Linked DNA regions of Anatilimnocola floriformis. The protein of the gene in region 2 interacts with the protein of the main gene of each other region in a pairwise test. Links are inferred from orthologs where the notes say so. Each region holds a gene or a part of one and is shown on either strand. Other genes may lie near its edges. The genes, in order: pepT and tpiA.

The links.
Region 1: the proteins of tpiA (region 2) and pepT interact in binary tests that used the Escherichia coli proteins (3 or more experiments, as listed by UniProt). The link is inferred for Anatilimnocola floriformis from one-to-one orthologs.

What each region holds. Positions count from the first base shown.
Region 1 is NZ_JAMLFW010000002.1:845,606-848,854, reverse strand. What follows is about bases 273-3,202. They hold pepT (peptidase T), read right to left. Parts: upstream 2,398-3,202; coding sequence 1,147-2,397; downstream 273-1,146. Other genes in these bases: dapF (diaminopimelate epimerase), read left to right, coding at 2,615-3,202; M9Q49_RS28060 (hypothetical protein), read right to left, coding at 855-1,079; M9Q49_RS28065 (hypothetical protein), read left to right, coding at 590-853. Outside these bases: M9Q49_RS28070 (PKD domain-containing protein), read right to left, coding at 1-7; more of dapF, read left to right, coding at 3,203-3,249. UniProt on the Escherichia coli protein: Cleaves the N-terminal amino acid of tripeptides.
Region 2 is NZ_JAMLFW010000002.1:268,967-272,103, forward strand. What follows is about bases 174-2,991. They hold tpiA (triose-phosphate isomerase), read right to left. Parts: upstream 2,052-2,991; coding sequence 1,296-2,051; downstream 174-1,295. Other genes in these bases: M9Q49_RS25775 (YicC/YloC family endoribonuclease), read right to left, coding at 174-568; secG (preprotein translocase subunit SecG), read right to left, coding at 694-1,272; aroF (3-deoxy-7-phosphoheptulonate synthase), read right to left, coding at 2,064-2,991. In the rest of the region: more of M9Q49_RS25775, read right to left, coding at 1-173; more of aroF, read right to left, coding at 2,992-3,098. UniProt on the Escherichia coli protein: Involved in the gluconeogenesis. Catalyzes stereospecifically the conversion of dihydroxyacetone phosphate (DHAP) to D-glyceraldehyde-3-phosphate (G3P).

The DNA.
Region 1 (3,249 bases), 580 kb from region 2 along the record:
TCGTCATCACCCAATCAAGTTCCGCGGCCAGGCAGAGCCTAGGCTCTAGGTTTTCGAAATGGAGCTTGCTGCGTCCATTGCGAAGCGGCGTCGGGAAATTGCGGCGACGAATGGAGGAAGATTTGCGCTGGCTCATGAGATGCAAAAACAAGGTTGAGCAGTAGATCGATGGAGCGGCTCTGAAGCCGACATTTTAGTTTCGTCGCTGCAGCAGAGCGAGGCGAAAGCGCATCGTCGTTCGCAAGAATGCACGATCTGCCATGCAAGAGAAATCGCGGCAATTTGCAGGGAAAAAGATTGAGGCTAGGCAGCGAAGCCTCGTTTGCCGGCCGGTGCGAGTACCCGAGCATCTGAGGCGGGAAAGATTGGCTCGCAATTAGCCGCCATGCCATTCAAAGAACAAACATAACACTCGCCAATTCAGATAGCATACAAACGCCCCTAAACCCAAGTATCCATGCAGAACTCTTAAGCATCCCGCAGGATGTTAGCGCATCGCTCCGGTTGGAAATGAACTTGGATTCCCGAGGGATCGCAGCCAGCAACTGCGTATTTTGTGAACAGCTCACCAGCTGCCCAAAGGGCCCCGATGAAGATTACTTTGCGAGAGCTGTTTCTGCTGACTGTGATCGTGGCCCTCACATTGGGTTGGCATGCGCACGATCGCAGAATGAAAGCCGAGCGTCTTCAGGTTCAGGCAGAATGGGAACAGGAACGCCGCCAACTTTTTTCGACCATCGCGGACCAAATGCGCGCCGAAATGCAGCGCGCAAACGCGAGGTTTTTCAGCCAAAGCAAAACGCCACAAACGATGGATGCGGCAACCCCTAACACGTGCGAAGCGCACCACTGAGCTAATGCCGGAAAAATTCGTTCAGAAATAGTGCCCCGAGTGGCAAGAAGGTCAGCAGCCCGACAATAGCGCCGGGCACAAAGTGGCCAATCAAACCGCCGGCGAACGCGCCCAGACAGATCGTGAATCCGCCGATAAGGACGATCGTGTGAAAGCCGATCGGCAGCGTCAACACCGAACCAGCCTGCAAGCCAAACCAAACGGTGATCGCTGCGCACAGGATCATTTGGAACAAATACTTCAGTGAAAACTGTCCGGCGCGCATAATCACATTGTATCCTGCGTCGCCGAAATTAGCCCTTCGCCCAAACTTGCACGAGTTCGGTGCAAACTTCCGTGGCAGCGACCATCTCTTCCAGGCAGGTCCATTCGAGCGGCGAGTGCGGATTGTGTTCGCCGGTCGAAAGATTCGGCGTCGGCAGGCCGCGCTCGGTCAACTGCGAGCCGTCGGTGCCGCCGCGGATGATCGTCAGTTTGGCTTCGCGGCCCAGGCGGCGATGAGCTTCCACTGCGTACGCAGCGGCCCGCGGTTCTTTCGCCAGGCCATCGCCGAGATTGCGATATTGCTTCTTGATTTGAACATCCACTTTGCAGCCCGGATGTTCTGCCTCGACCTCTTTGCCGAGCTTCTTCAGCAACTCGGCCTTCACGCCGAGGCCCGCCGTATCGAAGTCGCGCAGCAGCACGCGCACTGTAGATTCAGCGACTCCGCCGTGCAGATCGTAGGGATGCAAAAAGCCGCTGCGGCCGTCGGTCGTTTCCGGCGAATGCCCGGCCCGCGGCAAGCGATCGAGAAAAGTGCCGAGGGCCCGCAGTGAGTTCACCATGCGGTCCTTGGCAATCGACGGATGAATGTTGATGCCGGTGATCTTCACCGTGGCGAGATCGGCGGAAAACGTTTCGACGTCGACTTCGCCAGCCCCGGCGCCGTCGAGCGTGTAACAAACCGTGGCGCCGAGTTTTTTCAAATCGACATGATCGATGCCATGGCCGATTTCTTCATCGCAAGTGAAGAGAATCCGGACCGGGCCATGCTTTAGCTCCGGTTGTTCGATCAGATGCTGCGCCATTTCCATGATCACGGCGATGCCGGACTTGTCATCAGCACCGAGCAACGTCGTGCCGTCGGTCGTGACGAGCGTTTTTCCCTTGAGACCAGCGAGCTCGGGATTCTGTGCCACGCGAATCACGCGGCTCGTATCTTTCGGCAGCACGATGTCGCCGCCGACGTAGTTACGAATGACCTGCGGCTTCACGTCCTTGCCGGTTGTCTCGGGCGAAGTATCGACGTGGGCATTGAAAGTCACCACCGGCGCACTCTTCGTCGCGGCAGCATCGAGCGTGCTCGGCACGGTGGCATAAACCAAGCCTTTGTCAGTGAACTCGACATCGGCAGCGCCCATGGCGCGAAGTTCATCGGCGAGGATTTTGCCGAGCAGCAGTTGGCCTGGCGAGCTCGGATACACGCCGCCAGGTTCGCCGGCGGTAGTGTCGAGTTGCACGTAGCTGAGAAAACGGGCGAGGAGGCGTTCGGGGTTGATCATGGATGTGTACGCTGCGAGTTGGCTTAGTTTTGGATGACTTCAGTTTAACGTTGTTGCCAGGTAGGGAGATGGGGCGATCGGGAGGTGGGGCAACTGATTTCGAATTGGTCTCCCCATCGCCCAATCTCCCCGCCTCCTCATCGTGCACACGCCCGCCATTCTGCAAATCGCCCGCAGCTAGTAAAATGCAAAATCCCACCACCACAGGCGAGACCCAATGAAATTCACCAAAATGCACGGCATCGGCAACGACTATGTTTACGTCAATTGTTTCGACGTGCCGGTGCCCAAGGATCCGGCTTCGCTGGCGGTGCGGATTGCCGACCGGCACTTTGGCGTCGGCGGCGACGGGCTGATTTTGATCTGCCCGAGCGATCAAGGCGCCGATGCCCGCATGCGGATGTTCAATGCCGACGGCAGCGAATCGGAGATGTGCGGCAACGGCCTGCGTTGCGTGGCGAAGTACGTTTACGACCACGGCATCAAGCGCGATCCGCGGCTGCGCTTGCAAACCGGCAACGGCATTCTCACCGTCGATCTGGAAGTGAAGAATGGGAAGGCTGAGCGCGTGCGCGTGAATATGGGCAAGCCGATTTTGGAAGCGGAAAAAATTCCGACCAAGCTCGTCGGCACGCCGCCGACCAATGTGAAACTCGAAGTCGAAGGCAAGACATTCGAGGTCACTGCGGTCTCGATGGGCAACCCGCACTGCATCGTCTTCGTCCCCGAAGCCACCGATGCTCTCGTTCTCGGCTTGGGCAAGTATTTCGAAAACTCGCCGATGTTTCCCAAGCGGGTGAATGTCGAGTTCGTCGAAGTCCTCAGCCGAACCGAAGTTCGCCAGCGCACCTG
Region 2 (3,137 bases):
CGGTGATTCGCGTGCGGAAGGCGTCGATCACCAGCGGTGCGCGAACTTCGATGGCTTGCAGCTCTTTGGCGATCAGCGCGCAGTTGGCTCGCATGTCGGCGGCCATCGTCTGGCCTTCTTCCAACCGCATCGCGGCAAACTGCTTGACGGCTTCGTTGACCGCAGCCGAAATAATCGGCCATTGCGCTTCGACGGCAGACCAATCGGCGACCGGTTCGCACACCACGCCCGGCAACTGCAGCAGCGAATCGGCCCGCACGCCGTCGACGGCAATGCCGAGGGCCGCGAGATTGGAAAGTTGCTTCAGATAACCAGCGATGACGGCTTGATTCAAGCGATAGTCGTCAGGAGAAGCCTGGCGATCGACCCGCAAGTTGACTTGCACGGTGCCGCGGCGAACGCTTTGACGAACGAGAGCTTCGACTTGCGATTCAAGCGCGCCGTAGCCTTCGCTGGCGCGAAAGCTGAGTTTGAAGAAGCGGTTGTTGACGCTGCGCACCTCGACCGCGACGGACAATCCGTCGACGTTTCGATGTGCTTCGCCATGCCCCGTCATGCTCGATAACAAGGCCGCTCTCCGCAGAAGATGGAATTGCCAGAAACAAATACTGCGTACTCGCAGCAAAAAATCAGGGCCCGGCAACTTCAAGCCGAGCCCGTAACGACCAACTGGCAATCCATCGCCCGTGTGGCTTACTTGTCGCTCTTCTCCGGCGTGGCCGGTGGAGCAGGGGGAGTTGCTGGTGCTGCGGGAGCATCCGGCGTCGCCGGAGCGGCCGGCGTTTCGGCAGCTGGCGGCGGAGTGCTCGGCGTGTCGCTCTTCGGGGTATCGCCCTTCGGGGTATCGCCCTTCGGGGTATCGCCCTTCGGCGCTTCACCCTTCGGCGGAGCCGTGTTTTCGGGAGTAATGCCGCCGGGAGCCGGGCCAGTTGGATCGGCAGGAACAGCACCGCCCTTAGCGGGAACCGTAGCTGGAACGGCAACACCGCCGCCACCCAAGCGCGACCGGTGCAATACCTTAAGCGCGCCCATGGCGAGCAGAATCCAGATCATCGCCGTGACGATGGTGATCTTGGTGAACATGTCGCCGGCCTTGGCGCCGAACGCGCTTTGACCACCCATACCACCCAACGCACCGGTCAAACCGCCACCGCGTCCGCGTTGCACGAGCACGAGCAGAATGAGGAAGACGCTCAGGAGGAAAATCGGAATCATGAACGCCCAGTGGAGTGCACCGAGCGCCAAGGGAGCGATTTGCAATAGTTGAAGCATGTTGATTCTCTCCGTAGCTCTGGCTACTTGGCCCCGTTTATGATCGCCAAAAAGCCGTCGGCTTTGAGCGATGCGCCACCGACGAGCGCTCCATCGATATTCGGCTGCGAGAGCAAAGTCTTGGCGTTTTCCGCGTTCACGCTGCCGCCGTATTGAATCCGCACCTTGTCGGCGACGGCTGCAGTATATCGCGACGTTAGCAGCGAGCGAAGGTCAGCATGCACCTCCTCAGCTTGCTCCGGCGTGGCGACCACACCCGTGCCAATGGCCCAAATCGGCTCGTAAGCGATAACGAGCTTCAGGATTTGCTCGCCAGCCAGGCCGGCCAAGGAACCTTGGACCTGTTCGCGAACGACATCGCTCGTCTTGTTGGCTTGGCGTTCGGCCAGCGATTCGCCCACGCACACGATGGGCGTGAGGCCGGCAGCGAGAGCAGCGATCGTCTTCTTGTTGACGTCGGCATTGGTTTCGTGAAACAACTGGCGGCGTTCACTGTGACCGAGAATCACGTACTTGCAGCCGACGTCGAGAAGCATGGCGGGGGCGATTTCGCCCGTGAACGCGCCCTTGGCTTCGTGGTGACAGTTCTGGGCACCCAGGCCGATGCTGGAACCCTTAATGGCAGCGCCGACGGCGCTCAGGTACAGGGCCGGCGGGCAAACAGCAACTTCCACATCGGTCGACGAACCGATCGCCTTCGCCAGCGCGGCGGCGAGTTCGACGCCTTGCGCTGCGTTGGTGTTCATCTTCCAGTTGCCAGCGATAAACTTCTTTCTCATGCGGCGGTCTCGTTAATTTTCTTGGGGCCGGGTCGAGATCGTTTTGCCAAACAACTCGGCCAATTTACGAATTTGAACAGCAAGCTCTGCATACTGCCGCGGGAGGAGAGCCTGCGGACCATCGGACTTGGCTTTTTCGGGGCAGTCGTGCACTTCGATATGCACGCCATCGGCGCCGACGGCGACACCCGCCAGAGCACACGGCGGAATCAGATCAGGCCGGCCGGTTGCATGACTCGGATCGACAATGATCGGCAAGTGCGACAAACCCTTGACGACGGCGACCGCGGCCACGTCGTATAGATTGCGGGTGACCTTATCAAAGCCCTTCACACCGCGCTCGCACAGCACAACCTGGTTGTTGCCTTGCGAGAGGATGTATTCGGCGCTCATCAGCAAGTCTTCGATCGTCGCGCTCATGCCGCGCTTCAGCAACACCGGCTTGCGGGTCTTGCCCACTTCGGTGAGGAGCACGAAGTTCTGCATGTTCCGCGCGCCGATCTGGATCATGTCGGCGTATTGATCGACGACCTCGACGCAGCGTGGATCCATCACTTCGGTGACCACGGGCATGCCGTGCGCGTCACCAGCCGCGCGGAGAATCTTCAAGCCTTCTTCGCCCGAGCCTTGGTAGGCGTAAGGGCTGGTGCGCGGCTTGTAAGCACCACCACGATAGATATTTGCGCCGGCCTTCTTCACCGCGGCGGCGATGTTCATCATCCGCTCGGGTTCTTCAACGGCGCAGGGCCCGGCGATCATGGCGAGATTACCGCCACCGATCTTCACGCCCGCGACATCGACGATGCTGGCCTGCGGATGAGCTTCGCGGCTGGCGAGCTTATACGGCGGCAGCACGGGCATGACGTCCATCACGCCTGGAATGGCGCGGAGCGGTTCCGAGCCGAGCTTTTGCTCGTCGCCGATCACGCCGATGATGGTGCGATACGTGCCGCGGCTGAGGTGGGCTCGCATGCCGAGGGCTTCGACCCGCTCGATCACATGCTGAATCTGATCTTCGGTGACGTCGGATTTGAGAATGATGATCACTGTATCACCTTGGGGAACCAGTCACCTTGAGAAACAACT